DNA from 3 places in the Actinomadura sp. B10D3 genome. Region 2 is predicted to be linked to each of the others. Evidence: riboswitches for the same ligand, from Rfam matches in the RefSeq annotation. Region 2 holds a riboswitch; each other region holds the start of a gene.
The links. Region 2 has a riboswitch for cyclic di-AMP ahead of ABGB11_RS37965 (hypothetical protein). Riboswitches for the same ligand answer to the same signal wherever they lie in the genome.
Positions count from the first base shown of each region.

Region 1: linked by a shared signal. The riboswitch ahead of ABGB11_RS16510 (NlpC/P60 family protein) and the one ahead of ABGB11_RS37965 (hypothetical protein) in region 2 are both predicted to bind cyclic di-AMP.
Region 3: linked by a shared signal. The riboswitch ahead of ABGB11_RS06620 (CHAP domain-containing protein) and the one ahead of ABGB11_RS37965 (hypothetical protein) in region 2 are both predicted to bind cyclic di-AMP.

Region 1 covers NZ_JBDPLY010000009.1:145,837-155,990, forward strand. The annotation lists gene ABGB11_RS16495 (RDD family protein) at 99-719, opposite strand; gene ABGB11_RS16500 (RDD family protein) at 727-1,506, opposite strand; gene ABGB11_RS16505 (amino-acid N-acetyltransferase) at 1,512-2,039, opposite strand; cyclic di-AMP (ydaO/yuaA leader) riboswitch at 2,200-2,402, shown strand; gene ABGB11_RS16510 (NlpC/P60 family protein) at 2,460-3,401, shown strand; gene ABGB11_RS16515 (LuxR C-terminal-related transcriptional regulator) at 3,639-3,869, opposite strand; gene ABGB11_RS16520 (LacI family DNA-binding transcriptional regulator) at 4,284-5,378, shown strand; gene ABGB11_RS16525 (cytochrome P450) at 5,393-5,959, shown strand; gene lysX (bifunctional lysylphosphatidylglycerol synthetase/lysine--tRNA ligase LysX) at 5,946-7,400, opposite strand; gene ABGB11_RS16535 (type III pantothenate kinase) at 7,512-8,294, opposite strand; gene nadC (carboxylating nicotinate-nucleotide diphosphorylase) at 8,309-9,166, opposite strand; gene ABGB11_RS16545 (L-aspartate oxidase) at 9,163-10,154, opposite strand, start outside.
Region 2 covers NZ_JBDPLY010000039.1:14,435-24,588, forward strand. The annotation lists gene ABGB11_RS37930 (xanthine dehydrogenase family protein subunit M) at 1-97, opposite strand, end outside; gene ABGB11_RS37935 ((2Fe-2S)-binding protein) at 94-609, opposite strand; gene ABGB11_RS37940 (ATP-binding cassette domain-containing protein) at 692-1,090, opposite strand; partial or broken gene ABGB11_RS37945 (NAD(P)-dependent oxidoreductase) at 1,126-1,395, shown strand; gene ABGB11_RS37950 (alpha/beta hydrolase) at 1,382-2,317, opposite strand; gene ABGB11_RS37955 (helix-turn-helix domain-containing protein) at 2,374-3,042, opposite strand; gene ABGB11_RS37960 (hypothetical protein) at 3,277-4,146, opposite strand; cyclic di-AMP (ydaO/yuaA leader) riboswitch at 4,619-4,761, shown strand; gene ABGB11_RS37965 (hypothetical protein) at 4,771-5,439, shown strand; gene ABGB11_RS37970 (DUF6596 domain-containing protein) at 5,513-6,721, opposite strand; gene ABGB11_RS37975 (YciI family protein) at 6,721-7,059, opposite strand; gene ABGB11_RS37980 (VOC family protein) at 7,071-7,469, opposite strand; gene ABGB11_RS37985 (YchJ family metal-binding protein) at 7,580-7,960, shown strand; gene ABGB11_RS37990 (hypothetical protein) at 8,073-8,729, shown strand; gene sigJ (RNA polymerase sigma factor SigJ) at 8,741-9,589, shown strand; gene ABGB11_RS38000 (FAD-dependent oxidoreductase) at 9,762-10,154, shown strand, end outside.
Region 3 covers NZ_JBDPLY010000003.1:103,857-114,010, reverse strand. The annotation lists gene ABGB11_RS06640 (rhomboid family intramembrane serine protease) at 1-395, opposite strand, end outside; gene ABGB11_RS06635 (DEDD exonuclease domain-containing protein) at 400-2,220, opposite strand; gene ABGB11_RS06630 (NYN domain-containing protein) at 2,316-3,767, shown strand; gene ABGB11_RS06625 (NlpC/P60 family protein) at 3,939-4,982, shown strand; cyclic di-AMP (ydaO/yuaA leader) riboswitch at 5,482-5,678, shown strand; cyclic di-AMP (ydaO/yuaA leader) riboswitch at 5,838-5,990, shown strand; gene ABGB11_RS06620 (CHAP domain-containing protein) at 6,001-6,813, shown strand; gene ABGB11_RS06615 (hypothetical protein) at 6,853-8,127, shown strand; gene ABGB11_RS06610 (M48 family metallopeptidase) at 8,124-9,536, shown strand; gene ABGB11_RS06605 (Ig-like domain-containing protein) at 9,565-10,154, opposite strand, start outside.

The DNA of each region.
Region 1 (10,154 bases), on a different contig from region 2:
GTCCGGGGACGAGACACATCCCACTCCGATTCGGGTCCGTAACCGGAACGAGCCCGCGGGACGGCCGGGAAGATCTTCCAGGCGCTTCGGAGAGGCCGTCAGAAGGCCGGGGAATCGGAGTCCGGCCGTTTCACCACGACCGTCCCGGCGAGCCTGTCATGGACGGCCTGGCGGCGCGTGCCTTCGAACAGCATCCCCGCGTTCCCGACCCAGAAGATGCTCGCGAGCAGACCGAGAACGGGAATCGGGCGCAGCGCGATCGGCAGCGAATAGACCGCGGCCCGGGCAACGGCATGCAGAACGTCCAAGCGCGCGCCGGCGGGAGCGCGCTTCCCGGACGCGCCGCGTTCTCCGGCCGGGCCTTCGCCTCCCGACGAGGCCGCCGTGGGCACGAATCCGGGCACGGACGCGGGAATCAAGGGCACGGGGCCGGGCTCCGCGTCCCCCGCACCCCCTGGCGACGGCTGATCGGCCTCCTGGCGCGTCGCGGCGACGACCTCGATGCCCGCGACGCGCTTGCCGAGCGTCCGCCCCCACAGGGCGAGCTGGACGGCCTCGTACACCAGCATGCATCCGGCGAGGACGGGCGGAGCGACGACGTCCACCGCGGGGCCGGAGACGAACGCGCGCACGACGAGGATCACGGGGACGCCGACGACGAGCGTGTCGACGACACGTGCCAGGAGGCGCTGGCCTGGCTCGGCGAGCGGGACCGCCATCGCGGTCCTACTCCGCGTACTCGGAGTACTCGTCGTACGCGACCCGCTCATCGATGACGAGCGTGCCGGCGAAGCGGTCGTGCAGTGACTGGTGCAGGGGCTGGTCCCAGATCGCCCACAGGTAGGCCATCAGCGCACCCGCCCAGACCAGCACCATCCCGTATGCGGCGTAGTCCCACACCATCACCGCCAACACGAGGAAGAAGAAGACGCCGAGCTGGTAGCCGATGTGGGTGATGCCGGCCCGCCAGATCGCCTGCGTCGTCGTCAGGGGGCTACCTGCCGGACGCGCCTGGACGATTCCCAGCCCCAGGACCCGCTTTCCTAGCGTCCGTCCCCACATGGACAGTTGGACGGCCTCGTAGATGAACGGGAGCAGGGACAGGACGCAGAACAGGGTGAAGATGATGGGCCAGTTCCACACACCCCCCTCGTCCTCGGTTTTGCTGCCTGGCTTGCCCAGGCCGAAAGCACCGATCGTCACCGGAAGGACGAGCGCGAAGCCGAACACCGCGACGAGCGCGTTGTCCATGATCCGTGCGCCCGCGCGCCGGTAGATGGGGGCCAGTACCGGATCGCCACCGCCATGGGCGCCGTACTCGTCGTAGGGGGCCTCGTAAGTCTGGTCCCACTGCTGCTGAGGCTGCTGCCACTGCTGTTGCTGGGGCTGTTGCCACTGCTGCTGGGGTTGCTGCCTCTGCTGGGCCTGATACGGGGGCGGGGGGCCGTACGAACCCTGGCCCTGCTGGGGCCGGTAAGGCCGCCCGCGGTGAGGGGAATCGCTCATTTGGGTCAGTCCTCCAGGCGAAGCAACATCCGGGTGTTGCCCAACGTATTCGGCTTGACCCGGTCGAGGTCCAAGAACTCTGCCACGCCATCGTCGTAGGAGCGGAGAAGTTCTTCGTACACCTCCGGCGCAACCGGAGTCCCCAGTATCTGCTCGAAGCCGTGGCGGGCAAAGAAGTCCACCTCGAAGGTAAGGCAGAACACCCTCCGGACGCCGAGTTCTCTGGCGGTCTGGAGAAGGCGCGTCACGATCCGGTGCCCGATTCCGCGCCCGCCGTATCCCTTGTCCACGGCGACCGAGCGGACCTCCGCCAGGTCCTCCCACATCACGTGCAGGGCGCCGCAGCCGATGATGCGGCCCGGCGCCCCGTGCTGGACGTCCTCGGCGACCCAGAACTCCTGTACGTCCTCGTACAGCTTGACGGTCGTCTTCTTCAGCAGGCGGCGCCCCGATCCGGCGTACAGATCGACCAGCCTGCGGATTTCCTGGACGTCGGCGGTGCGGGCCCGCCGGATCACGACTTCCACAAGCAAGCGAGATTATCCAACGCCGGCGCCCGGCCGCCGACCACGGGTGCCGAACCGGTGGTTCCCCCGCCCGCCATCGCGACGACCTGGGATTTCGCATGTTCCGGTTGGCATCCAATGCGGGTTCCGTTAGTGTCCATCGCTGACATCGGCCGACCGCAGAACGGAGGCCGAACCGCCGAGTCCGCGGGCCGCACCCAGCGCCCCGGGGAGCCGGGGACCCACTTTCGGAGCGTTCGGGGGATCGCCCCTGGGCTGACGCCGTCAGGGGTGAATCCGCAGCGCACGGCAGATGCCGGCGTGCTCGCGGAGGGGCTGCTCCGGTCCCAACCCGTCAGCTAACCCGGTAGGCGGATGAGGAGAGGAGAATTCGTGCAGCGATCGCGGTCTGCTTCCCTTTCGCGATTTCGCGGCCGCGCGGCCGTCGTGGCCGGCGCGCTCATCGCCGTCTCGGCCGCTCCGCACGCGATCACCCCGCAGAGGATCGCCGTCGCCCACGCCGACCCCGAGCCGTCCACCAAGGAGCTCCGGGCCAAGGCGCTCAAGCTCGCCGACCAGCTGGAGCAGCTGACCGAGCAGTACAACGGGCTGAGGGTCAAGCTCTCCCAGTCGCAGCGCGCGGCCAAGGTCGCCAAGGAGAACGCCGAGCGGCAGGAGAAGTCGCTGGAGGAGCTCCGGCAGAAGGTCGGCGCCCTCGCCGCGACGAGCTACATGCAGGGCGGCTCCGACCCCACGGTCTCCTTCGTCGCCTCCCAGGACCCGCAGGCCGTCCTCGACCAGGCCGCGACCCTCCACTACTTCGCCAAGCAGGACAGCACCCAGGTGCTCGGCCTGATGCAGGCCATGCAGTCCGCCCAGCGGGCCCGCAAGTCCGCCGAGGCGCGCGCCAAGCAGGTCAAGGAGCTGCGGACGCAGCTGGAGTCGCAGCGCAAGAAGGTCACCGGGACCTACGAGAAGGTCCGCGGCAAGCTCGTCGACAAGGACCCCACCCAGCTCGCGAAGCTCCCCGTCGTCGGCACCGGCAAGGCCGCGCAGGCGCTCCGGTACGCGATGACCAAGATCGGCCGCCCCTACGTGTGGGGCGCCGCGGGCCCGAGCACCTTCGACTGCTCCGGCCTGACGATGTGGGCCTACAAGCAGGTCGGCATCAACCTGCCGCACTACACCGGCAGCCAGTGGAACGCCGGCACCCACGTGTCGCGCGGCCAGCTGCAGCCGGGCGACCTCGTGTTCTTCTACGCCGACCTGCACCACATGGGCATATACGTCGGCGGCGGCAAGATGCTGCACGCCCCCCAGACCGGGGACGTCGTCAAGATCGCCCCCATGGCGGGACGGCCCTTCGCCGGCGGTGTCCGGGTCGCCTGACCCGGTCGCGGGTCCGCACCGCCGGCGGCCCAAAACCATCGGTACCGCCATCGGCACCCGAACACCGTCCGCGGCGACGCCTCCTGCAGGGACCTACCTGCCAGGGGTCGCGGCGCCGCCGCCGCGGGGTCGGACGGGATTCGAACGTGCCGGCTGATTCCTTGATGACGCTGTGTTCCTTGATGACGCTGGTCGCCGATGCGCTCGCCGTCCCCAGACGAGCGCCAGGGGGTTCGGCTAGATGAGCTGCCTCCGGGCCGCCCACACCACGGCCTCGATAGGGGTGTTGACCTCCAGCCGGTCGCAGATCGTCCGCAACCGGCGCCGCAAGGTCCGTGCGCTCAACTCCAGCTTGCGTGCCGCCACATCGGCGGTGACACCGCTGGCGATCTGGGCGAGCAGCCGGATCTCTTCTTCGCTCAGCCCGAAATCGTCGGTGCCACGACGTGCGAGTGTGGCTGTTTCCACTCCGTCCTCCCTCGTCCGTGGTGATGACCGCGGGGATGCAGCCGTCCGCTGCACAGGCACGGGTTTCGATCTGTACGCGCGTTGGGTTGCCGGGTCCGGAGCCCTTCCGGACTTAGATCATCGGTTTCCTTTGCTGTCTCGCGAGCTTGGCCGGAGGTGGCCGCCTGGCCGATTGCGGGGGTGTACGGGGGAACTCCGGGTGACGATTCAGTCGTTGGCCTGCCGAGGGAGACGGGATGAGGTCGCCAGCCATCCGTACCCGCCCCTTCTCGTCGAAGTCACCGGATCTCCTGCTGAACGAAGATCGTGAATCGTTTCAAGCTACGCTTCGGCTCGGAACGCTAGGCGGCCGGATCCGGCCCGTCAAGCGTTCAACGATGGCGGGATGTGCACGATTCGCCACGGTCCGTGACCGTGCATTCTGCGCGACGCCGTGAAAAACTCCACTACCTGGGAAAACTTCCACGGAGCGGGACGAGGAGCGAGTTGCCACAGACCAGTATTCGCGAAGTCGCGAGGCGGGCTGGAGTCTCAGTTGGGACCGTTTCGAATGTCCTAAACCGGCCAGACCTCGTGGCCGAAGCTACCCGTGACCGTGTTCGCGCGGCGATCGAGGAGCTCGGATTCGTCCGGAACGAGTCCGCGCGGCGGCTCCGCCGCGGCCCCGAGCGGACCGCGGGCGAGTTCCACGACCAGCCGCGCCGCGCCTTCGGCATCGTCGTCGAGGACCTCACCAACCCGTACGCGACCGACGTCGCGCGCGGCGCCGAGGCCGCGCTCAACGCGGCCGGCCACGACGCCCTCTGGCTGTCCAGCGACCATTCCGCCGCCAAGGAGCGCCGGTCGCTGGACCTCCTGGTCGAGCAGCGCGCCGCGGGCGTCCTGATCATCCCGGTCGGGATGGGGTCGGGGGACATCTCCCGGCTGCGGGCGACCGGCATGAGCGTGGTGCTCATCGACCGCGCGTCGTCCGACACCTGCTCCGCCCAGGTCGACCATGTCGCCGGCGGTGAGATCGCCGCCGCGTACCTGCTCGGCATAGGCCGCGAGCGCATCGCGTTCGTGACCGGCGTCCCGGAGCCGCAGCCCTGCGTCGAGCGCCGCGACGGCGCGGCCCGAACGATCGTCGAGGCGGGTCTGGGGCGGCCGCGAACGCTGGTCCAGGACGCCCTCAGCCCGACCGAGGGGCAGGCGGCGGCGCACCAGATCATGGCGATGTCCCCGCGGCCCGACGGCGTGTTCTGCGCCAACGACCTGCTGGCCATCGGGCTGATCAACGAGCTGACCCGGCTCGGGGTCCGCGTCCCCGAGGACATCGCGGTGATCGGCTACGACGACATCGAGCTGGCCGCGAGCGCCGCCGTCCCGCTGACCACCGTCCGCCAGCCGCGCCGCGAGCTCGGCTGGGAGGCGGCCGAGCTGGCGATGGCCGAGGTCGGCGAGGGCGCGTCCCACCAGCACCGCCAGGTCGTCCAGCGGCCCGAACTCGTGATCCGGGAAAGCGCTTAGCGGAGTCCCCGCCGCTGCTGATTCCATTGCCCGCGTCCGAGATCGCCCGGCGGGACGAGGCGCGCGAGGAGTTCGCCGCGTACTTCCGGGACCTGGCCGCCAGGCGCCGGGCCGAGCCCCGGGACGACCTCCTGAGCGCCCTTGTGAGCGTCTCTGACGGCGGAGACGCCCTTTCCGAAGAGGAACTCCTCGCAACGTGCGTCCTGCTGCTCGTGGCGGGCCATGAGACGACCGCGAACCTCATCGGGAACGGCGCCCTGGCGCTGCTCCGCGACCCCGCGCAGTTGGAGCTCTTCCGCGCGCGGCCGGGGAACGTCCAGGCGGCCGTGGAAGAGCTGCTGCGCTACGACCCGCCGGTCCAGCTCACGCGCTACACCGGGGGACGCGACACACCGAGGCACCTGTCGCTCGGGCACGGCATCCACTTCTGCCTCGGTGCGCCGCTGGCCCGCCTGGAGGGCCAGGTCGCTCTCGCGAAACTGTTCGAGCGCGACGTGGCCCTCGCCTCCGGCGATCTCGCCCACCGGGACGACCTCGTCCTGCGCGGCCTACGTGACCTGCCGGTCACTATTCGGGCTTGACCAGCGGGAACAGGATCGTCTCCCGGATCCCCTTGCCGGTGAACGCCATGATCATCCGGTCGATGCCGGCGCCCATCCCGCCGGTGGGCGGCATCGCGTACTCCAGGGCGCGCAGGAAGTCCTCGTCCAGCTGCATGGCCTCGGGGTCGCCGCCCGCGGCGAGCAGCGACTGCTCGGTGAGGCGGCGGCGCTGCTCGACGGGGTCGATCAGCTCGGAGTAGGCGGTGCCGAGCTCCGTCCCGAACCCGATGAGGTCCCACTTCTCGGTGAGGAGGGGCTCCTCGCGGTGCTGGCGGGTCAGCGGCGACGTCTCGACCGGGTAGTCCATGACGAACGTCGGCTGGACGAGGGTGTGCTCGACCAGCTCCTCGAAGATCTCCTGGACGAGCTTGCCCTGCCCCCACTTCGGGTCCCAGGAGACCTCGCGGGCGTCCGCGAGCTTGCGCACGCTCTCGATCGGCGTGTGCGGGGTGATCTCCTCGCCGAGCGCCTCCGACACCGACCCGTACAGCGTGATCCGCGGCCACTCGGGCAGCCCGAGGTCGATCTCGGTGCCGTCGTGAACGACCACCGTGGTGTCCAGCGCGGCCACGACGGCCTTCTGGTACATCCGCTGGGTCAGGTCGGCCATGTCGTTGTAGTCGAGGTACGTCCCGTAGGCCTCCAGCATCGTGAACTCCGGGTTGTGCGTGGAGTCCGCGCCCTCGTTCCGGAAGTTCCGGTTGATCTCGAAGACCTTCTCGATGCCGCCGACGACGAGCCGCTTGAGGTACAGCTCGATCGCGATGCGCAGGTAGAGGTCCATGTCGTAGGCGTTGATGTGCGTCGTGAACGGACGCGCCGCGGCGCCGCCGTGGATCGGCTGCAGCATCGGCGTCTCGACTTCCAGGTAGCCCTCGTCGTGCCAGAAGTCGCGGACGGCGCGGACGGTGGCGCTGCGGATGCGCGCCATGGTCCGCGCCTCGTCGTTGACGATCAGGTCGACGTACCGCTGCCGGACCCGGGCCTCCGGGTCGGTCAGCCCGGCGTGCTTCTCCGGCAGCGGCCGCAGGCACTTGGAGGTGATCGCGAACCGGTCCGCCATGACCGACAGCTCGCCGCGGCGGGACGTGATGATCTCGCCCTCGACGCCGACGTGGTCGCCGAGGTCGACCTCGCGCTTCCAGAAGTCGAGCTGCTCCTGCCCGACCTTGGCCAGCGACAGCATGACCTGGAGGTCGCCGGATCCGTCCCGGATGGTGGCGAAGCAGAGCTTGCCGGTGTTGCGGATCAGCATGACGCGCCCGGTGACGCCGGCCTTCTCGCCCGTCTCGGTGCCCGGCTCCAGGTCGCCGTGTTTCTCGCGGATCTCGGCGATCGTCGCCGTGCGCGGGAAGGTCACCGGGTAGGGGTCGATCCCGCTCTCGCGGAGCCGGTCGAGCTTCTCCCGGCGCACACGCATCTGCTCCGGGAGCTCGTCGAAGGTCTCGTCACTCACATCGCAAGGCTATCCAGGCCGTCCGGTGCGCCGCGAACGACTTGCGCCCGATCGGCCCGGGTGTCGCGGCGGCCGTCAGGGGGTGTTCCGCTCGTAGATGAGGCGCAGGCCGATCAGGGTGAGCCATGGCTCGAACACGTCGATGCTGCGGGACTCCTCCAGCACGAGCGGCGCGAGGCCGCCGGTGGCGATGACCGTGACCTCCTCGGGCTCCTCGGCGAGCTCCTCGGACATGCGCTCGACGATGCCGTCCACCTGCCCGGCGAAGCCGAAGATGATCCCGGACTGGAGCGCCTCGACGGTGTTCTTGGCGATCACGCTGCGCGGCCGGACCAGCTCGATCTTGTGGAGCTGCGCGCCGCGCGAGGACAGCGCGTCGATCGAGATCTCGATGCCGGGGGCGATCGCGCCGCCCACGTACTCGCCCTTGGCGGAGACGGCGTCGAACGTCGTGGCGGTGCCGAAGTCGACGACGAGCGCCGGGCCGCCGTGGGTGTGGACGGCGGCGAGCGCGTTCACGATGCGGTCGGCACCGACCTCCTTGGGGTTGTCCATCCGGACGGGGACGCCCGTCTTGACGCCGGGCTCCACGATCACCGCGGGCACGTCGCCGTAGTAGCGGCGGCACATCTCCCGCATCTCGTGCAGGACGGACGGGACCGTGGAGCACAGCGCGATGCCGCTGATGTCGGTCTCCGCCAGCAGGGGGCTCTGCTGGACGAGGCCCTGCAGGACGACCGCGATCTCGTCGGCGGTCCGCCGGGGGTCGGTGTTGATCCTCCAGTGCTCGATCACCTCGTCGCCCTCGAAGAGGCCGAGGACGGTCTGGGTGTTACCGACGTCGATGGTGAGCAGCATCCGGTCCCCGCTGGTCAGGAGAAGTCAAGGCCGATGTCGAACACGTGCGCCGAATGCGTCAGCGCGCCGACGGCAAGGTAGTCCACCCCGGTCACGGCGACGTCTCGGGCCCGCTCCAGGGTAAGGCCACCACTGGCCTCGAACTCCGCCCGCCCCGCGGCGAGGCGCACCGCCTCGGCCATCTCGGCGTCGGTCATGTTATCCAGCAGGATGCTCGTCGCGCCCACCGCCAGAGCCTCCTCGACCTGCGCGAGGGTGTCGCACTCCACCTGGATGTGCAGGGACGGGTACACCGCCCGGATCGCCTCGTACGCCTTGGTGACGCCTCCGGCCGCCGCGACGTGGTTGTCCTTGATGAGCGCGGCGTCGTGCAGGCCCATCCTGTGGTTGACGCCGCCGCCGCACTTGACGGCGTACTTCTGCAGGGCGCGCAGGCCGGGCAGGGTCTTGCGCGTGTCGCGGACCTTGGCCTTCGTGCCTTCCATGGCGTCGGTCCACTGCCGGGTGGCCGTCGCGATTCCGGACAGGTGGGTGAGCAGGTTCAGGGCCGTCCTCTCGGCCCGCAGCAGGGCCCTGGTCGCCCCGCTGACCGAGATGAGGACCTGGCCGGGGACGACCCGGTCCCCGTCCTCGACCCTCGTCTCGTACGCCACGTCCAGGGCCTCGAACACGACGCACGCGACCGGGACGCCGGCGACGACGCCGTCCTGCCGCGCCCGGAGGTCCCCGGCGGCGGTGTCCTCCGGTGCGAAGATCGGCGTGCTGGTGACGTCGACCTCGCCGTCCTCGGCCAGCGCCGTCCGGACGAGGTTTTCCACAGCCTGTGGATCGAGCCCGGCGGCGGCGAGCGCCTGGGAGAGTTCCGGTGTCATGAGCGCTTTCCTTCCACGGGTTCGTAGGTGGTCGTCAGGGCGTTCCCCGCCAGCCGGGTGACGAGGTGGCCGCGCCACGTCCCGTCCGCGCGCTCGGGGAAGTCCTCGCGCCAGTGGCTCCCGCGCGTCTCCTCCCGCCGCCGCGCCGCCGCCACGATCGCGGACGCGACGGTGTGCAGGTTGGTGGCCTCCCAGGCCCCCACCCCCGGTTCGGCGTGCCCGCCGCCGAGCGCGTCGAGCTCGGCCGCCGCCCGCTCCAGCCCTTCGGCTCCCCGCAGCACGCCCGCGTAGGAGGTCATCACGCGCTGGATCTCTTCCCGCAGCCCGCCCGCGAGCAGCCCGCTCCCGGCCGAGCCGCCGCGTGCCACGCCCTCGCCCGGCGTCCGGCCCGGCACCGTCCCACCGGACGTCCTGGACGTGCCCGCCGCACCGCCGGCCGCCTCGCCGGTCGAACGCGTCGCAGGGCCGGTATCGGCCAGGTCCTGGACGAGGGCGCCGGCGATCCGGGCGGCGAAGACGAGCCCTTCGAGAAGGGAGTTGGACGCGAGGCGGTTGGCGCCGTGGACGCCCGTGCACGCGACCTCGCCGCAGGCGTAGAGGCCCGGGACGGACGTGCGGCCGTGCAGGTCCGTACGGACGCCGCCGCTGGCGTAGTGCGCGGCGGGGACGATGGGGATCGGCTCCGTCACCGGGTCGATGCCGTGGTGCCTGCACGCGGCGAGGATGGTCGGGAACCGGTGCTCCCACATCGCCGCGCCGAAGTGCCGCCCGTCGAGGAACATGCAGGACGCGCCGGTCTCGGCCATCCGGTTCGTGATCCCCTTGGCGACGACGTCGCGCGGGGCGAGTTCGGCGAGCTCGTGCCGTCCGACCATGAAGCGCTCGCCGTCGCGGTCGACGAGGCGCGCCCCCTCCCCCCGCACGGCCTCGGAGATCAGCGGCTGCTGGCCCGTCGCGCCGCGGCCGAGCCACAGCACCGTCGGGTGGA
Region 2 (10,154 bases):
TGGTGCCGCCGGCGAGGAACGCGCCGCCCGGGTTCTCCCGGACGGTCGCGATCGCCGCGCCGATGTCGGCCGCCCGCGCGTAGCCGAACGGCCTCACCGCCGCGCACCGTCCCCGGCGTCGCGGACCTCGCGGATCGCGGCCCTGATGTTCGGGTAGGCCGCGCATCGGCAGAGGTTGCCGCTCATCCACTCGGCGATCTCGGCGTCGTCGGCCGCGTGGCCCTCGTCCAGCAGCGCGACCGCGGACATGATCTGGCCCGGGGTGCAGTAGCCGCACTGGAACGCGTCGTGGGCGATGAAGGCGGTCTGCATGGGGTGCAGGCCGCCGCCGTCCGGGAGGCCCTCGATCGTGGTGACCTCCCGCCCCTGACAGGCGACCGCGAGCGTCAGGCAGGCCAGCACGCGCCGGCCGTCCACCCGGACCGTGCAGGCCCCGCAGGTGCCCTGGTCGCAGCCCTTCTTCGAGCCGGTCAGCGCGAGGTGCTCGCGCAGCGCGTCCAGCAGGCTCACGCGCGGCTCGATCCGCGCCTCGCGCGTGCGGCCGTTGACGGTGAGTGCGATCGTGCGGGCCTCGGACCGGCATTCCAGCGGCGGTGCGTCGACGTCCATCCTGGGCTTCCTCAAATGCTCTCGATTACTGTGCGTTATGAGTCATGCCCACTTCGTGTCCGACTTCACGCCGGGTTTCTCTCTATGTAGCCGGTGCCTCCCTATCTAATAGGCTTGGTGGTCGTCTGATCCTGCCGAGGTACATCACCGCCACCCGGTCCGCCATCGCGATCAGCAGCCGCTGCCGCATGCCGCCGGAGAACTGGTGCGGGTAGGCCGACATGCGCGCCCCGGGGTCGGGGATGCCGGCCCGTTCCATCAGCTCGGCGGCCTTGGCCGCCGCCTCGCGCCGGGCGGCGCGGTCCAGCGTCAGCACGTCCTTCCCGGCGAGACGGACCGTCCCGCCCGCGACGTGCGCGACCGGGTCGAGCAGCCCGGCGACCGCCCGCGCGGTCATGCTCTTGCCGCAGCCGGACTCGCCGAGCAGCGCGAGGGTCCGCCCGGACCGGACGGAGAAGCCGACGCCGTCGACGGCCCGCAGCGTGCCGTCGGGGGTGCGCGGAGGCCCTCGGCCCCGCCGGCTACCTGGTGAACATCGCCCGCGGCAGCGTCGTGGACGAGCCGGCCCTGGTCGACGCCCTGGTGAACCGCCGCATCGCGGGCGCGGCCCTGGACGTCTTCGCCGACGAGCCGAACGTCCCCGCGGAGCTGCTGCCGCTCGACAACGTCCTGCTGCTGCCGCACATCGCCAGCGCGACCGACGAGACGCGCGAGGCGATGGGCGACCTCGTCTTCCGGAACCTCCGGCGGTTCCCGTCGGACGGAACCCTGATCACACCCGTGTGAGGAAGCCGGCAACGTGCGCCTGCCACCGGCGCGCGGACTCCAGGATCGCGGTCATCTCGTGGGAGCCGTGCACGTGGCCGTCCCACTGGACGACCTCCGCCGGAACGCCCGCCTCGGTGAGGCGCCGCCCGTAGGCCGCGCCGTCGTCGCGCAGGATGTCGAACTCCGCCGTCATGATCAGCGCCGGCGGCAGCCCGGACAGGTCCCCGGCCAGCAGCGGGGAGGCGTACGGGTCCGTCCTGTCCTCGGGGTCGCAGTATCGCTCGATGTCGGCGGCGAGGTCGTCGCGGGTCAGCAGCGCCGCCTCGGCGGGCTCGTTCACCGACGGCTGCTTCAGGGTGAGGTCGAGCGCGGGAATCTCCAGGACCTGCGCGACCAGTGCCGGTCCGCCCTGGTCACGGGCCATGAGCGCCGTCGCGGCGGCCAGGTTCGCGCCCGAGGAGTCCCCGCCGATGGACAGGCGGGCGGCGTCCACGCCCAGCCGCCCGGCGTTGGCGGCCACCCACCGGAGGGCGTCCCGGCAGTCGTGGACGGGCACGGGAAAGCGGTGCTCAGGGGCCAGCCGGTGCGCGACGGAGACCACCGCGCATTGGGCGTCGGCCGCGAGACGGGCGCACACGGCGTCCCGGTGGTGGAGTTCACCGAGCCACCAGCCGCCTCCGTGGACGTAGACGTGGCCGGGCAGCACGCCGGCGAGGTCCGGCCGGTAAACGCGGACGGTGATGGTGCCGCCCTCGACGGGGACCTCGTGGTCGGCGCAGGTGACCGGCGGCATGGGCAGCGCCACCGCCTTGACCCGCTGGTCCATGCCGCGGTGGATGAACGCGCGCCGTTCGGCGACCGGCGTCGACGCGCCGGGCATGTGGGCGCGGGCCTGCGCGACCCGGTCGAGCATCGGGACGAGCTCGGGAAGGACGGGCATCGCGCACCTCACTCGTTACAGTGACTGTAATCTTCGCCCCACTGTACCCGGAAGGATCACGGGTCGAGGGGGCCGGCCGCGAAGTCGTCCAGCCCGTGCGCGAGGAGGGCGAACGCCTGCTCGGCGACCCGGACCACCTCGGGCCCGTACTCGTCCGGCGAACGGCCGGACAGCGCGCCGCGGCGGAACGCGTCGATCGCGGCGCGGTGCACGGACACCAGGGCGTCCGCGACGATCCGCGGCCGCAGGTCGCCGGGGGCACAGCGCCGGTCGGCGGCGATGACGGCGGCGAGCCGGTCGGCGTACCGGGCCAGGACGGCCTGCTCGCGGGCACGGAGCGTCTCGCTGTCCGCGACGAGCGCCGCCAGCGTCCGGTGCCGTGCCCGGGCGGCCGGGTCGGTGGGCATCACGGCGTACCGGGCCAGCAGGTGGTCGCGGACCGCGGCGAGGACCGAGCGGTCTCCCCGGTCTTGGACGGCCGCCACCAGCGCCGCCTCGAACCGGGTGTCGTGGCCGTAGACCAGGTCTTCCTTGGTCGCGAAGTGGTTGAAGACCGTCTTCTCGGTCACGCCCGCGGCGCGCGCGACCTCCGAGACGGGGACGGCGTGGAAGCCGTGCTCCGCGAACAGTTCCATCGCCGCGGCGGCGATCCGCTCCCTGGTCCGGCGCTTGCGTGCCGCCCGCGCCCCCTCCTCGGCCACGTCCGCCACCTCTCGGGTCTTCACTACAGGCACTGTAACCAGCCGCCACAGACCGGCGCCGCGCGGAGGAGCAAGGCTGCGGCGGCGCGGGCATCACGTCCGCGGCGGGACCGTCCGCGCCGAGGGCGACCTGGACTTCCGTGGGACGCTCGCCGTGGACGGGCAGGCCTCACCGAGCGCTACTGCGTCGTCCTGGAGACGCTGTCGTCCTCGCCGGAGCTCTCGGTCACCTCGGGGACGGCGCCGCGCTGAGCCGTGTCACAGAGGCGGGGCCCAGCCGGGAGCCACCCGGCGCAGGCTGCCGAGATTGCCGCTGAGGACGTCGGTGTGGGGGATCACGAAGTCGCCGTTGGGGTGCCATCCGGTGAACTGCACGCCCATCACCCGGCCCGGCAGGAAGGGGGCCGCGGGCCCGCTGTGCAGCGGGGCCTGCGGCAGGTTGTTCCGGTCGTAGTGCGGCGAGTAGCGGACCTCGGCGCCCCAGCCGGGCCTGGCCTCGTCCGTCCCGAAGACGACCCAGTGGTCGGTGAGGACCTGGGCGCCCAGGTCGGGCACGGCCCCGGTGTGGCAGTCGATCGCGGGCAGCGCGAACCGGTCGGGATCGTGTGGGGAATACCACATGAGCAGCGGGTTCGCCGCGAGCGCCTCCCGGTTGTCGAAACAGCACAGCGCCACGGCGTAGCCCGGGTACATGGCCGCGTAGAAGTCGAACAGCGGGCGGTTGGCCGGGATCCGCTTGGGCGGCGGGACCTGCTCCAGGGCGTCGGGGATCAGCGTCGGATCGGTGGCGAGCACGACGGTGTAGACGTCGTGGTCGAAGACCTGGACCGGCGGCGGCCCGGCCGGCTGCGGAGCCGCCCCGTAGGCGCCCCCCGGCGCCCGCGGGACGGGGCGGAGCGTGTCCACCATGTCCCGCAGGATGCGGGGGCACCCGCTCGTGTCGATGAAGTTCGCCTGCGTCATGCCCGCGGCGGGCAGATGCAGCAGCATCGCGTTCGGTCCGGGGGCGAGGTTCTGCGCGGTGTTCTGGTAGCCGAGGACGTGCACCCGCCCGTGCTCGCCATGGTTCCGCAGCCCGTGGTACAGGATCGTGCCGGTGAATCTGGCCGGCGCCGCCGCAACGCACATGCCGTCACCCTCCCACGAATCCATCCGCACCCGTGCAGGGCCGCCTCAGGGCCTCCGGATCGCCCACCGGCGGGGCGCTGAGGCCCAGTTCTAGCCCGCTGACCTGCGGCTGAGTGATTTGATGCGGTTTGCCTTTCTTTGGGGTTGCCTGTAGCTTCTCGCTCATCAAGGCGCCCGCCAGGCGCTTTCGACCAGCGTGTCCCTTGTGGCACGCGGGCCTCACCGGCACCGCCGGGAGGCCGGCGGCGCGATCCACGCGTCGCCTCGCGTCAGCCCGATGCGTCGCACGGGTCCCCCGACCCGTCCTCGCGCCGACCATGCGCACGCCGGAACGTGCAGGCGCCGAGAGCACGCCGGGACGAGACGCCCCATCGCGGCCCCGCCCCCGGGGCCGCCTCACCACACATCACATGCCGCTCTTTCGCACACGGGACGACAGGGTCCCGTGGACGGGCCCGAGCGCCCAAGGATCGCAGCGGCAACGCCGAGTCCGCCAACGCGCGGAGCCGGGGACCCAACCACGCACTGGGGTGAATCGACCTGCCCAGCAGGCCGTAGGGCGACTTCCACGCCCGAATCCGTCAGCTAACCCGGTAGGCGGCTTGGAAGCCAAGGAGCCCCCCTGTGACAGGCAAGCACAGCAAGTCCCGTGGCCCCCTGGGCCTGACCCCCCGCGCCGCCGGCGCCCTCGCCGGTCTCGCCGTCTTCGGCGGCGTGGCCGCGACGACGGCGCACGCGGCGGTGTCGCCCGCTTCGGGCGGCGACGACAAGGCGTCGGCCGTCACGGCCCACGTCGTGAAGGAGCCCACCGGGAAGAAGGCGGAGGCGAAGAAGGCCCCCGCGAAGAAGGCCGCCGCCGACTCCGCCGGCGGCGAGAAGATCGACGCCCGCTCGAAGGTGATCGCGCGGGCCAGGACGTGGCAGCCGCACTCCGACGACCGCGTCCCCTACAGCCAGGTCAGGACCCACGAGGGCTACCGGGCCGACTGCTCCGGCTTCGTCTCGATGGCGCTGGGGCTGCCCAAGCCGGGCCAGAACACCGTCGGCCTGACGTCGTCGAAGTTCACCAAGCGCATCAATATGTCCGAGCTCAAGAAGGGCGACCTCGTCATGGACGCGGAGGGGACGAACACCACCCGCCACGTCGTCATCTTCGAGAAGTGGGCGAACAGCAAGCACACGGCCTACTGGGCGTACGAGCAGCGCGGCCGGTACGGCACGGACTACCGGACGCGCGACTACGGCCTGGACGCGGGCAGCGAGTACAAGGCCTACCGTCCGACGAACCTCTGAAAGAACGCGAAACCACCCGGCCGGGCACCTCCCCCGGCCGGGTCTTCGCGTATGGGCGCGCCTGAACTTCGCGTCACGTCCAGGTGAGGCGTTCGCTGAGGAGCGCCTGTTGCGCGGGATTGGCGGTGAGCGCGAGGGCGCGGCGGTCGGCCGCGTGCGCTTCTCTCCGGCGGCCGAGGTCGCGCAGCAACTCGGCGCGGGTGGCGTGGTAGAGGTGGTGGCCGTCGAGGGCCTTCGCGAGCGGGGCGAGTTCGTCCAGCGCCGCCGCCGGGCCCTGGACGTACCGGACGGCGATGGCGCGGTGGAGGCGGACGACCGGCGTTCCCGTCATGTGAAGGAGCATGTCGTAGAGGACGAGGATCTGGTCCCAGTCGGTGTCGTCCCAGGTGGGAGCCTCGGCATGGCACGCGACGATCGCCGCCTGGACCTGGTACGGGCCGGGAGCGCGCATCGCGGCGGCGCGCTCGATCAGCCGTCCGGCCTCCTTGACCGCGTCGTGGTCCCACGTCGCGCGGTCCTGGTCGCGCAGGAGGACGAGGCGGCCGTCGTCGTCGAAGCGGGCGGCGGTGCGCGCCTGGTGGAGCCGGATGAGCGCGAGCAGGCCGAGGACCTCGGGCCGGCGCGGCATCAGCCAGGCGAGCTGCTCGGCGAGCCACCGCGCCTCGTCCGCCAGGTCGCGGGCGTGGCCGCGGTCGCCGCGGCTCGTCAGGTACCCCTCGTTGAACAGCAGGTACACCACGGCCAGCACCTGGCCGACCCGCTCGTCCAGCTCGTCCTGGGCCGGGATCCGGTACGGGATCCCCGCGTCGGTGATCTTGCGTTTGGCGCGGGTGATGCGCTGCCCGACGGTCGCCTCCGGGACGAGGAACGCGGCGGCGATCTGCCCGGCCGTCAGCCCGCACACCGTCCGCAGCGTCAGCGCGACCTGGGCCGCGACGGGCAGCGCCGGATGGCAGCAGGTGAAGATCAGCTTGAGCCGGTCGTCCGGCTCGCCCGGCACCGGCCACTGGAGCCGGGCCAGCTTGTCGCGGTAGGCGGCCTGGCGGCGCAGCAGGTCGATGCCGCGGCGGCGGGCCGTGGTGAGCAGCCAGGCGTCCGGATGCTCGGGGACGCCCTCCTCCGGCCAGCGCCGCAGCGCGGTCTCGACGGCGTCCTGCATGACGTCCTCCGCCGCGGCGAAGTCGCCGAGGACCCGGACCAGGCAGGCGGTGAGCCGGCCCGCGTGCTCGCGCAGCACGCGGGCCAGCTCGGCGTGCGCGGGCTCGGCGTGCGCCGGGTCCATCAGGTCAGCGGGCGGATCTCGATCAGCGGGCACGCGGGCCACGTGCGGGCGATGGCCAGCGCCTCGTCCAGATCGGCGACCTCCACCTCGGCGTATCCGCTGACGACCTCCTTGCCCTCGACGAACGGGCCGTCGGTGAGGACCGCCTCTCCCCCGTCCAGGAGCATGGTGGTCGCGGTGTGCGCGGGCTGGAGGTGCCCGTGGTGGGTGATCTTGTCGGAGTGCCGCGCGAACCATTCCGCGACCTGCTCGTAGGACGCCTGGCGCTCACCGTCGGTCATGCCGGCCAGTTCCTTGGCGAACTTCTCGGTCTCGACGAACATCAGCACGTACTTCATCGGTCTCCCCCTCAGGCGGCGGGCAGCGGAGCGTACAGGTCGACGCCGTTGCCGTCCGGGTCGAGGACGGTGGCGTACCGCATCCCCCAGAAGGCGTCCCACGGCTCCTTCGCACCGGTGTACCCGGCCGCGGTCAGCTCGGCGTACGCGGCGTCCACGTCCGCCGGGCTCGCCGCCTGGAAGGCGAGGAACGTCCGGGGCCCGCCGGACGGCGGCGTCCATCCGTCGACCGTGGGGCCGCGGAACTTCTCGGTGTCGAGCATCAGGTGCAGCCCTCCGGGCAGGTCGCAGTCCGCGTGGTCGGGGTAGGACGCGTCCACGGTGAGCTCCAGCCCGAGACGGCGGTAGAAGGCGACGGCGGCGTCCATGTCGGACACCACGATGTCGATCGTGTTCATCGTCAGATCCATGGCGTGCTCCTTTCAAGGGGTGTCACCCCCTAGACGATCGGGAGACACCCGGATCCGACATGCCTGGGAGAATCCCTCACAGCGGTCTCGGGCGCGGGCAGAATTCGGATGTGGCCAAGAGATGTTTCTGCGGTATCGGCGCACGGTACCGGGACTGCTGCGGACGGTTGCACCGGGGCGAGGCGTCCGCCGGAACCGCCGCCGAATTGATGCGGTCGCGGTTCAGCGCGTTCGCGGTCCAGGACGAGGCCTACCTGCTGAGCACCTGGCATCCGGCCACCCGCCCGGAGCGGATCGGGTTCGACGACGGGACGCGCTGGACGCGGCTGGAGATCGTCCGGGTAGAGGCGGGCGGACCGGACGACGACAGGGGCGTCGTCGAATTCCGCGCCCATTACCTGGCGGGCTCCGAGCCGGGAGAACTGCACGAGGTCAGCAGATTCGTCCGCCATGACGGCTTCTGGACCTACGTCAGGGGAAAAGTGATCTGACAATCCCCCGCGCGGGCAGGCCGGTTCGGTCGCGCGGGGGAGGAACGGCCTCCCCACCACTGCGAACGTTGTGGAAAGCGGACGACGGACGTCCGCGGAAAAGGGGATCCACATGTCGCGGAAAAGGCGTGTACTGATCGCCGGAGTCGCCCTGCTCGGGGCCGTGGGAGCGGTCGGGACCGGCAGTGCGATGGCGCAGGACAACGACGCGAGGACGCCCAAGGAAGCCCACGTGACGGGCGACGCGTGGGTGACGTTCCCGGGCGACAAGGAGTACCCGTACCGGCGCTTCGTCGTGGACGCGCACGGCGGGCCGTGGAAGTTCGTCGACGGGAAGATGGTCATGGGAGCCGCCCGCGGAACGATCAAGTTCGACCATTTCTCGCCGGACGAGCCCGGCGGCCCGTCCCAGCACCACTGGGGCGAGATCAAGGTCGACTACGTCATGGCGTCCGGGCCGGTCGCGGTCGTGTCCGGAATCCGGGTCTCGGGCGCCCACGAGGTCCCGCCGAACCAGAAACGCGCGAACCTGACCTTCTACCAGTCGCCGCGCGGGCACAAGTACGACCGGATGGGTTTCTCCTGGGGCGTCGTGTTCCCGCAGTGCCAGCAGATGGGCAGCGGGCCGGCACCGTTCAGCCCGGCCAGTTCCGGCCCGTTCGGTAAATGGCTGAAGGGGTACACGGTGAAGGACGCGCCGCTGGAGATCCCCTCCGGCGACTTCCAGCCGCCGGACTTGCCGGCCGACTGCTCGTTCGCCGACGAGTAGGCTCCGCCTACGTGGACGACCTGGACTGGGAGGCGCACCGCCCGGCGGTGTTCGGCGCCGCGTACCGGCTGCTCGGCAGCGTGGCCGAGGCCGAGGACGTCGTCCAGGACGTCTGGCTCCGCGCCTCGGCGGCCGACCGCTCGGCCGTCGCCGACCAGCGCGCGTGGCTGGTGACCATCGCGGCCCGGCTCGCGTACAACGTCCTGAAGTCGGCCCGCGTACGGCGCGAGCGGTACCCCGGGCCGTGGCTGCCGGAACCCCTCCCGACCGGCCCGGACGCGTCCGAACGCGTGATCGTGGACGACTCGGTCGGCACCGCTATGCTGCTGGTGATGGAGGAGCTGACACCGCCGGAGCGGGTCGCGTTCGTCCTGCACGACGTGTTCGAGGTCCCGTTCGCCCAGGTCGCGGAGGTGCTCGGCAACTCGGCGGCGGCCTCGCGCAAGCTCGCGTCCCGGGCCCGCAAGCGGGTCGCGGACGCCCGCGAGGAGCACCCGAGGTCGAGCCGCGCGGAGCGCGAACGCGTCCTCACCGCGTTCCGCGCGGCGACCGAGCGCGGCGACCTCGCGCGCCTCGTCCGACTCCTGCACCCGGACGCCGTCTACGTGGCGGACGGCGGCGGCAAGGTCGTCGCGTCCCGCCGCCCGGTCGTGGGAGCCGACCGCGTCGCCCGCCTGCTCGCCCACGTCACCACCCACTACCGGGTCGACCGCGTCGAGTTCATCGAGATCGGCGGCGAACCGGCCCTGGCCGCCCACCGCGACGGCCGCGTCATCTGGATCGACACCCTGGAGATCGCAGACGGCCGCATCACGAAGTACCACCGCGTCGCCAACCCCGAGAAGCTGACCCACCTCTGACCCAGAACACCACCTCCGCTCCCTTCGGCACATCCGCCCGCCCACCGTCCCCGCACCCAAAGGTCACGGCCACATCGGACGTGGACGGTGGCTGAGCTAAGGCCGTCCGTCCAGTCACATCTACAGGGCGTGTCTTGTCTTCCTGGCGCGAACCGAGATGAGGGAGACGGATATGTCGCATGTTGTGATCGTCGGCGGAGGTTTCGCCGGGGTGTGGAGCGCCGCCGCGGCGGCCCGGGTGCGGGGCTCGGAAGACCTGCGCATCACGCTGGTCGCGCCTGGGAAGGACCTCGTCCTGCGTCCCCGCCTCTACGAGCCTGAGCCCGCACGCGCGACGGTCGCGCTGAAGCGGATCCTGGAACCGGTGGGCGTCGAGCACGTCCGCGCGACGGTCCAGGACATCGATGTGGACGACCGCGTCGTGGTCGCCGACGGCCGCCCGATCGAGTACGACCGGCTCGTCCTCGCCGCGGGCAGCCGCCTGGTCCGGCCGGACATTCCGGGCGCCGAGCGGCTGTTCGACGTGGACACGCTGGAGGGCGCCCAGCGGCTCCGCGGGCACCTG
Region 3 (10,154 bases), on a different contig from region 2:
AGCAGGAAGCGCCATCGCCCGAGCCGGTCCTCGACGCCCATGCCCACGACGAACAGGAACACCAGGTTGCCCAGCAGGTGCAGCGCGCCGGAGTGCAGGAACATCGAGGTGAACGCCGCCGTCCAGGGCGCCTTGTCGTAGGACGCGGGCCCGCATTCCTGCACGACCTCCGACGGCAGGGGCTGCTTGTCGCCGGTGGTCAGCTCCTTCGGCACGGCGCCGTACTCGAAGGTGAAGTGCGTCGCCCTGCACTCGCGGACGGTGCCCCCGCCGTACCAGGCGGCGAAGTTGGACATCGGCGTGAGCAGGAAGACGACCACATTGACCGCGATCAGCAGGTACGTCACCCACGGGACGCGCCGGGCCGGCTGGCTGTCGTACAGAGGCAGTGCCACGTCGTCACCTTAGTGGGCGGCCGGCCCCGCGACGGGACGTGTCCCTCCGCTCGTAGCCGGTGTCGTAGGCCCGGTCGATCCACTCGCGCAGCCCCTCGGCGCCGTGCACGGGGCACGTCCACGGCCCATCGACCTCGACCAGACGGACGCCGGGCAGGTCGAGCCAGCGCAGCACGCACTCCATCTCCTCGGCGGTGGCGCCCGCCGACGGCGGCGCGCCGAGCGCGACGCCGCCGGGCGCCTCGCCCGACGGCGGGAACACCGTCTCGGCGGTCGCGATGAGCGCGTCGACGTAGGGGCGGGGGCGGGCGTGCGGCGGGACGGTCCCCGCCGCGGCGAGCCGGCCGTACCGCACGACCGACAGCTCCCACCCGCCGTCGAAGGCGGGGCGGGCCGCGACCAGCTCGGGGAGCCGGGCGAGCGCGGCGAGCCGCTGCCCGCGCGCGGCGGCGCGGACGAACGTGGCGAGCCGGTCGCGCTGGGCGGCGGCCTCCTCGTAGCGCAGCTCGGACGCGAGCCGGTCGATGCGGACCCGCGCGGCGGCCACCACGGGACGCACGTCGCCCTCCATGATCGCGCGGGCGGTCGCGGCGTGGACGGCGTAGGCGTCGGCGGACTCGCGGCCGTCGCACGGCGCGCCGCAGCGCCCGATCTCGGCGAGCGCGCACGCGCGCGTCCCCGCCGCCCCGGCTTTGCCGCGCTCGATCAGCCGGGGCGTCAGCCGCTGCGTGCACTGCCGCAGCGGGACGGCCTCGTGCAGCGCCGCGCGGGCCTCCTCGGCCTGCCGGCGCGAGGAGATCGGCCCGAGGTAGCGGGCGCCGTCGGCGCGGCACTCGCGGACGATGGACAGCCTGGGGAACGGCTCCACGGTCAGCTTGAGCCAGATCGCCCGCTCGGGGAACTTGGAGCGGCGGTTGTAGCGCGGCTTGTGCTCGGCGATGAGCCGCAGCTCGCGGACCTCGGCCTCCAGCCCGGTGGCGCACTCGATCGTGCGGACGTTCTCGGCGAGCCCGACCATCTCGCGGACCCGCCACCGCGTCTCGGACCCGGTGAAGTAGCTGCGCACCCGCGAGCGCAGGTCGCCGCTCTTGCCGACGTAGAGGACCTCGCCGGCGTGGTCCTCGAACAGGTAGACGCCCGGGGCTGACGGGACGTTGTCGGCGAGGTGGCGCTTGCGACGCTGCTCCGGCGTGGGGGCCTTCGCGAAGCCGCGCATCTCCTCCAGCGAGGTGACGCCGAACGAGCCGATCCGCTCGATGAGGCCGTGCAGCACCTCCACGGTGGCGCGGGCGTCGGCGAGGGCGCGGTGCGTCGGCTCGTTGGACGTCCGGAAGAAGCGGGCCAGCGTGCCGAGCTTGCAGTTGGGCACCTCGTCGCGCGACAGCACGCGCCGCGCCAGGTCGACCGTGTCGACGACGGGGAACGCGGGCCAGGCGTAGCCGTGCGCGGCGCAGGCGGCCTTGAGGAACCCGATGTCGAACGAGGCGTTGTGCGCGACGAGCACGCAGCCGCGCGCGAACTCCAGGAAGGCCGGCAGCACCGACTCGATCGGCGGGGCGGCCGTCACCATCGCCGTGGTGATGCCGGTCAGCGCGGTGATGAACGGCGGGACGGGCCCGCCCGGGTCGACCAGCGTGCCGAGCTCGCCGAGCTCCTCCCCGCCGCGCACCTTGACCGCGCCGATCTCGGTGATGGCCGAGTCGGCGGCCGAGCCGCCGGTGGTCTCCAGGTCGACCACGACAAAGGTGACCTCGTGCAGCGGGGTGCCGAGGTCGTCCAGGGTGCCCTGTACACCGGCCCCCTGAACGCCGTGCGCAGCCGTCATGAGCGCGACCGTAGAGGACCCCACCGACAGAACCTCGTGCCGCTAGGGTTGAGGTGCGCCGGCGCGTCACGCGTCCGCCCTGGTTAGGGCATTGGGTGCTCGGGAAACAGACAGGCCACCGGCGGCAGCCCGGAAGGAGCGGGATCATCGACAGCGGCCCCGAAGCGACGTCCGGCGGCGAGGTGCCCGCCGAGCCGGCGCGCCGCCCCGGCGGGGAGGCCCCCGAGCCGCCCGGAGACGAGCGGCTGCGCCGGCCGCTGCCCGAGGCCGTGCGGCAGGGCGTGATGGAGGTCGCCGCCGACCTGATCGGGACGCTCCCGCCGGAGGAGGTCCCCGCGCCGCTGCGCCGGTTCGCGCGGTTCGAGCGCCGCAAGCGCGCCAAGCTGGCGGGCCAGCACATCGCCGCGATGCTGGAGAAGGACGCGGGGTTCCGGCGGCGGGTCGCCGCGCCGCTGCGCGAGGCACAGGCCGATCTCGCCGAGGCGGTCGAGACCGGCGACGTGCCCCCGGCCGCCGACCCGGTGCGGGTCGCGGTGCTGGGCTACCTCCTGCGTCCGGCGGGCTGGACCAAGCTCGTGGAGGCCGCGCGCGAGGAGCTGGAGCGGTCCGCCACGGCGTCGGAGGAGGAGGCCGCCGAGCGCCGCGTCGCCGCGCTGAAGCAGGAGCTGGCCGCGGCCCGCGCCGCCCGCGGCGCCGAGCTGGACAAGCTCCGCGGGGAGCTGCGCGAGGTCAAGGCCGAGGTGGCGGAGCTGCGCCGCAAGCTGCACGAGGCGCGCACGCGGTTCCGGTCGGCGGAGGAGCGCGCGGACGCGGTCGCGGCGGAGGCCGGCCGCGAGCTGGCCGCCGCGCGCGAGTCGACCGCCGCGTCCGAGAAGGAGCTGCGCAGGCTGCGCGCCCGGACCGCGCAGGCGGAGGCCGCGGCCGAGGCGGCCAAGCGGGCGGCGCGCGAGGGGCGCAACGTCGACGACATGCGGCTGCGGATGCTCCTCGACGCGCTCGTGGACGCGGCGCAGGGCGTCCGCCGGGAGCTGGCCCTGCCCTCCACGATCGGCCGCCCCGCGGACGCGGTGGGCGGGCTGGAGCCGGACCGCCCGGCGCACCGCGCGCTGCCGGGCCGGGCGCTGTCCGACAACGACCCCCAGCTGCTGGACCGGCTGCTGACGCTGCCGCAGGTGCACCTGGTGGTGGACGGCTACAACGTCACCAAGACCGGGTACGGGGAGCTGCCGCTGTCGGACCAGCGCAGCCGGCTGCTGTCCGGGCTCGGCGGCCTCGCCGCGCAGACCCGGGCCGAGGTGACGTGCGTCTTCGACGGCGCGGAGCTGGACGCGCCGGTGGCGATCGCGGCGCCGCGCGGCGTCCGGGTGCTGTTCAGCCGCCCGGGGCAGACGGCGGACGAGCTGATCGGGGAGCTGGTGCGGGCGGAGCCGCCCGGCCGCTCGGTGGTCGTGGTGTCGTCCGACCGGGAGGTGGCCGACGCGGCGCGGCGCGCGGAGGCGCGGCCGTGCCCGTCCTCGCTGCTGCTGCGCAGGCTGGGCCGGTCATAAGGTCCCCATAAGCCTCTCATAAGGGAAACCTCGCACTAAGTGATCATGACGTCACGAAAAGTGGACAGTCTTCGCAGATGTCAATCAAAGAGTGACGAATCGGTTGTGACGGCTGTTGCCCGTCGCTAATGTCGTCCGCTGACGTCGTCGACGAGAGGGGCGAGACCGACCGTGGCCAATGATCTCATCGGGGTACCAGCGCGCGGGCGTGACCGGAGGGGCGGCCCGGCGATCCGCGGCGCCTCCCGCCGCCTGGCGGCCGTCGCCTGCCTCACCGTGACGGCCTCCCTGACCTTCGCCCCGGTGGTGGCGCACGCGGAACCGAAGCCGACCCGGGCGCAGGTCCAGAAGAAGCTCGACAAGCTCGCCGAGCAGATGGACCACAAGGTCGAGGAGTTCAACCAGCTCAACGAGAAGCTGAAGATCGCCAAGAAGAAGTACGAGAGCGCGAGCAAGGCGAGCAGGCAGGAGCAGGCCGCCTTCGAGGAGCAGCGCTCGGCGATCGCCAAGATGGCCGCCGCCGCGTACAAGAACGGCGACTCCGCGGACGTGACCGGCTTCGTCGGCAGCAACGACCCGCAGGCCATTCTCGACCAGGCGGCCGTCTTCTCGCACCTGTCGCAGGAGCGCAGCTCCCAGCTCACCCAGTTCCTCGCCACCGCCCAGCGGCTGCGCCGCGAGGAGTCGCAGGCCAAGACGGCCTATGACGACGTGAAGGCGAAGACCAAGGAGCTGCGGGAGCAGAAGAAGAAGCTCGACCGGGAGGTCGCGAAGCAGAAGGCGCTGCTGCGGCGGCTCGGCGGCGGAAGCTCCTCGGGCGGCGGTGGCGGCATCGGCGGCACCTACACCGGTCCCGCCAGCGGCTCGGCCCGCACGGCGCTCAACTTCGCCTACGCCCAGCTCGGCAAGCCCTACTCCTACGGGGCCGAGGGGCCGAACTCCTACGACTGCTCCGGCCTGACCATGAAGGCGTGGGGGGCCGCGGGCGTCAGCATCACCCGCACGACCAACTCCCAGTACGCGGCCACCAAGCGGGTCGCCAAGAGCAACCTCCAGCCGGGCGACCTGGTGTTCTTCAGCAGCCTCGGCCACGTCGGGCTGTACGTGGGCGGCGGCAAGATGATCCACGCTCCGCGCACCGGCAAGAACGTCGAGGTCGTGAGCATCACCTCGGGCTACTACCTGAGCAACTACTACGGCGCCGGGCGCCCCTGACCCGCGCCCTCCGGGCCCGCCACGGCGGCGATCCGGAGCCTCCACCGACAACGGACCGGGCTTGACCTGGTCCGTTGTTGATTTTGGGGGGGTTTGCCTTCTGTTGGGGCTTTGGTACCTTGTCACCACTCACGGCGCCCTCCAGGCGCCGTGGCCCCGGGGCGCTCACCAGGCGCTCCCGTCCCACGCGGCGCATCCAGCCGCCGCGTGACGGCGGCGCGAGCCACGCGTCGCTCCCCCCGAGGACGGCGCGCTCCACGCGTCGTCCGGCGGCACCCGAGAGTGCCGCGGCGGTCTCCACGCGAGACCCGGCCGTTCCCGTTCCCCCGTGCGCACGCCCGCAGCGTGCATGGCGCTGAGAGCGCTGCCACGGCGGGTGTCCACGGGCGGCCCCGGACGGCCCCCGGCGACGGGCCGCCGTCCGACGCACAACACAGGCGCCGCGCGTTCGCACGCGGGAGACAGGTCCCGCGCCGGGCCCCATCACGCCCCCAGGATCGCAGCGGCAGCGCCGAGTCCGCCCAGTGCGGAACCGGGGACCCACGCCGGCAGGGTCCGGGAACCGTCCCGGACGACGTCCGGCACCCGGGGTGAATCGGCGAGTCTCCTCCGGCCCCGTTCCGGTGGAGCCCGCCGTAGGGCCACTTCCACGCCCGAACCCGTCAGCTAACCCGGTAGGCGTCTGGAAGAAGCGAAGGAGTGAGTTCCGCAGCGTTACCTGGGCGTGGCCGCCCGTCGTGCGGCCACGCCCCATTTCCCCCTGCTCTCCGCGGGCACCCGCGCCCACGCGCGCGGACCGCGCCCGCAGCCCCCCATCCGAACCGGCGCGCCCGCCCCCGGGCGCGTCACCGCCGAATCCGCTGACCGCCGTGCCCCCATGCGCGGCCGGTGCGGAACCGGGGACCCATCACGTCCTCATCGGGGTGAATCGGCCTGCCCGCGGGCCGTAGGGCGGCTTCCACGCCCGAACCCGTCAGCTAACCCGGTAGGCGGCATGGAAGTCGAGGAGAACCCCCGCGTGCCAGGTGCACACCGCAAGAAGACCCCGGGCAGGCATCGCAAGGCGAGCCCCCTGCCCCTCACCTGGCGGACGACCGGCGGCCTCATCGTCGGCGCCGCCGTGCTCGGCACCGCCGCCGCCACCGCGCAGGCGTCGGTCCTGCCGTTCGGATCCGCCCCCGCCGCGTCCACCGCGGCGCACGCCCCCGGCAAGAAGCCCTCCGGCGGCTCGTCGAAGGACTCGTCCAAGGACGGGGCCCGGAAGGCCGCGAGGAACGACCCGGGGAAGGGCGCGCCGCGGAAGCCGGCCGCGAAGGCGCCCGGGAAGTCCTCCGGCAGGTCGCGGCCGACCGCCGCCGAAGCCATCGAGCTCGCACGCTCCCAGGTGGGCGTCGAGGAGGACGGCGGCGGCGAGACCAAGTTCCAGAAGTGGTACATGCGCACGGCGCGCGCGAAGGAGACGCTCGCGCGCGACGGCGGCTCCCTCTCCGCCTACGGCGACGCGAACTGGTGCGACATGTTCGTCTCCTGGGTGGGCGAGCAGATCGGCTTCCGCGACCAGATCGGCAGCGACGCCTGGACGGTCGCGCACGCCCGCTGGTTCCGGCAGCAGGGCCGCTGGGGCACCGAACCCCGTCCCGGCGCGATCGTCTTCTACGCCTGGGACGGCGGCAAGGACGTCACCGACATCCGGCACGTCGGCATGGTGATCAAGAAGATCGACGACCGGACCATCGAGGCGGTCGAGGGCAACACCGGCAACGCCGTACAGGTCAAGAAGCGGTCGGCCGACGACGTCGTCGGCTACGGCTACCCCGCCTACCGGTCCTGATGGCACGGCCCTGACCACCGGCTGCATAGGATCGCCCGCGTGGAGGAGCGTGCCGTGCGGACCAGGCCCGTGACGCGCCGCAGGGCCCTCGCCCTGGGCGCGAGCGGGGCCGCCGTGATGCTCGCCGGGGGCGCCGGGCTGCTCGTCCCGCCCACCGGCGAGACGAGGCGCGCCGATCCGTCCGGTGCCGGGGCCTCCGGCGCGGCCGCCGCGATCGACCCGGACGCGGCCGCCGCCGTCCTCGCCAACCGCGCCCGGGCCGTGCGCGACGGCGACCGCATGGCCTTCCTCGCCACCGTCGGCGACGCGCCCGCCGAGTTCCAGGCCGCCCAGTCGCGGATGTACGACAACCTCCGGGCGCTTCCGCTGGCGGGATGGCGGGAGCGCGTCGTCGGCACGCAGGCCGTGGACGAGGAGCACGCCGTCGTCCGCGTCGAGGTGCGCTACCGGCTGCGCGGCTTCGACCGCGGCGAGGTGGCCCGCACCCGCTACCTCGCGCTGGCCCCGCGCGGGGGGACGTGGACGATCGCCGGCGACGGGACGTCCCGCGGGCTGACCGACGACGCCGACATCTGGGACGCGGGCCCGCTGGCCGTCGCCCGGGGCCGGGCCGCCCTCGTCATCGGAGACGCCGCCGGCCTGCGCGGCATCGCGGCCCGGCTGGACGCCGCCGTGCCGGACGTCACCGGCGTGGTCGGCATGGGCTGGGCACGGCGGGTGGTCGCGCTCGTCCCCGCCGACCCGGGCCTGGCCTCCGCGCTCGCCGGCCCCGGGCAGAGCCTCGGCCAGATCGCGGCCCTCGCCACCGTCGCCCCGGCGCCCTCGTCCGGGGGCCGCGGCGAGGACCGCATCGTCGTCTCCCCCGCCACCTTCGGCAGGCTCAACGACCTCGGCCGCACGGTCGTCCTGACGCACGAGCTGACCCACGTCGCCACCGGCGGCGCCCGCGACCGCAGCACGCCGCTGTGGCTCATCGAGGGCTTCGCGGACTACGTCGGCTACCGGCAGGTCAAGATCGGCGTCCGCGCGGCGGCCGGCGAGTTGCGCCGCGAGGTCGCCGCCGGGCGGGTGCCCGCCGCCCTGCCCGGGGCCGCCGCCTTCTCCAGCGGGTCCCCGCGCCTCTCCCAGGCCTACCAGGAGGCCTGGCTCGCCTGCCGGATGGTCGCCGGCCGGTACGGTGAGGCGACGCTCGTGCGGCTCTACCGGGCCGCCGGGCGCGCCCCGGAGGCCGCCGCGCTGCGGGACGTGCTCGGCCTCACCCGGGAGCGCTTCACCGGCATGTGGCGCGACTACGTGAAGAAGGAGCTCACGTGAGCGATACGGAGACCGGCGAGGGCGCCGCGCGCGAGAGCCGGGCCGCCGGCACCGGCGTACCGGACGGCTCCCGCCGGCCCCGGATCGCCGCGGCCGTCGCCGGCGGCGTCCTGTTCGCGGCGGTCGCCGCCGTCCTCGCGCTGACGACGCCCTGGAACCCGCTGCCGGGAGAGGTCCCCGGCGGGCACGTCGGGGCCGACCCGGCGCTGGACTTCACCTCCGCCGAGATCGCCCGCTCGAAGGCGTTCGACTCGGCCGTCAACCCGCCCGCCTACGCCGGGCTGGTCACCGGCCTCGCGGTGATCCTCGTCCTCGGCCTCACCCCGCTGGGCGCCCGGTTCATCGGATGGGCCACCTCCCGCACCGGCCGGCGGCCGATGCGCATCATCATCGCCGCCGCCGCGGTCGCCACCCTGCTGCGCGTCGCCGGGCTGCCCTTCGACGTCTGGCGGGAGTCGGTGCTGCGCCGCTACGGGCTGTCCACGCAGAGCTGGCTCGCGTGGCTGGCGGACCAGCTGAAGTCCCTCGGCCTCACCTGGATCATCTACACGGTCGCCCTGCTGCTGCTGTACGCGCTGATCCGCCGCTTCCCGCGCTACTGGTGGACGGGCGCCGCCGCGGGCGGGTTCCTCCTCGTGGTCCTGGTGTCGTTCATCTACCCGGTCGCCGTCGAGCCGGTGTTCAACAAGTTCCACTCGCTGCCGCAGGGGCAACTGCGCACCGAGCTGCTGGCCATGGCCGAGCGGGACGGCGTGCCCGTGAAGGACGTCCTCGTCGCGGACGCCTCCCGCCGGACCACGTCCCTGAACGCCTACGTGTCCGGGTTCGGCTCCACCCGGCGCATCGTCCTGTACGACACGCTGCTGAAGTCGCCGCCCGCGCGGATCGAGTCGATCGTCGGGCACGAGCTGGGCCACGCCAAGCGCGACGACGTCCTGCACGGCACGCTGGTGGGCGCGCTGGGCATCGCCGGGGCGCTGTGCGTCCTGTACCTCCTGATGACCTCTCCGCGCCTCCTGCGGCGCGCCGGACTCGATCCCGGCGGCGAGGCCGGGGCCGCCGGTCCGGGAGACGCGTCCGGCTCCCCCGGCGGGGCGGCGGACCCGAGGTCCATCGCACTGCTCCTCGCCCTCGTGACGGTGGGGACGCACCTCGCCGCCCCCGTCCAGAACCTCGTGAGCCGCCACATCGAGGCGCGGGCCGACGTGCACGCCCTGGACCTCACCCGCGATCCGTCGACGTTCGTGTCGATGCAGCACGAGCTGTCCGTGCGCAACATCTCCGATCTGAGCCCGGACGGCCTGGAGTACCTGCTCTGGCTCACGCACCCCTCCGGCCCCGACCGGATCGCCATGGCGCGGGACTGGTCGCGCATCCACCGCGTCCAGGTCCCGCCGCCCCTGCGTTAGGGAGACACGGCGTTGACGGGACGCCGCGTCAGTCGCCCTCGGCCCGCTGCTTCTCCGGAGCCTGGGCGCCCGCACCCTGCTGCTGCGCGGACAGCGTCGCCGCGTCCTTGTGCGGAGCCGTCGTCACCGACCGCTTCAGCGCGCTGCCCTTCACCCAGTCCTTCCACTTGAGCTGCCAGTAGCCCCAGCCGTTCTCCGGCTCCAGCTGGCGGCTGCTGCCCGTCACCTTCACCGGGTCGCCCCGCTGGGCCAGCCGGTAGAACCACTTCGCGTGGGACGGGCTGATGTTGATGCAGCCGTGGCTCACGTTGGTGTGCCCCTGGGAGCCCACCGACCACGGCGCGCTGTGGACGTACTCGCCGCTGTCGGAGATCCGCACGGCCTTGTAGACGGTGAGGCTGTAGTACCCGGGGCAGCCCGGCCCGCAGCCCTCCCAGTCCGACGACATGATCGTGGGGTCCTCCTTGTCCATGGTGAGGTGGATCCCGTTGGTGGTGGTGTATTTGCGGACGCCGCCGCGTCCCATGCTGGTCGGAATGGTGCGGGCCTTCTTGCCGTTGACCATCACCACCATCTTGTGGCTGTCCTCGCCCGCCGTGGAAATGTGCGAGTCGCCGA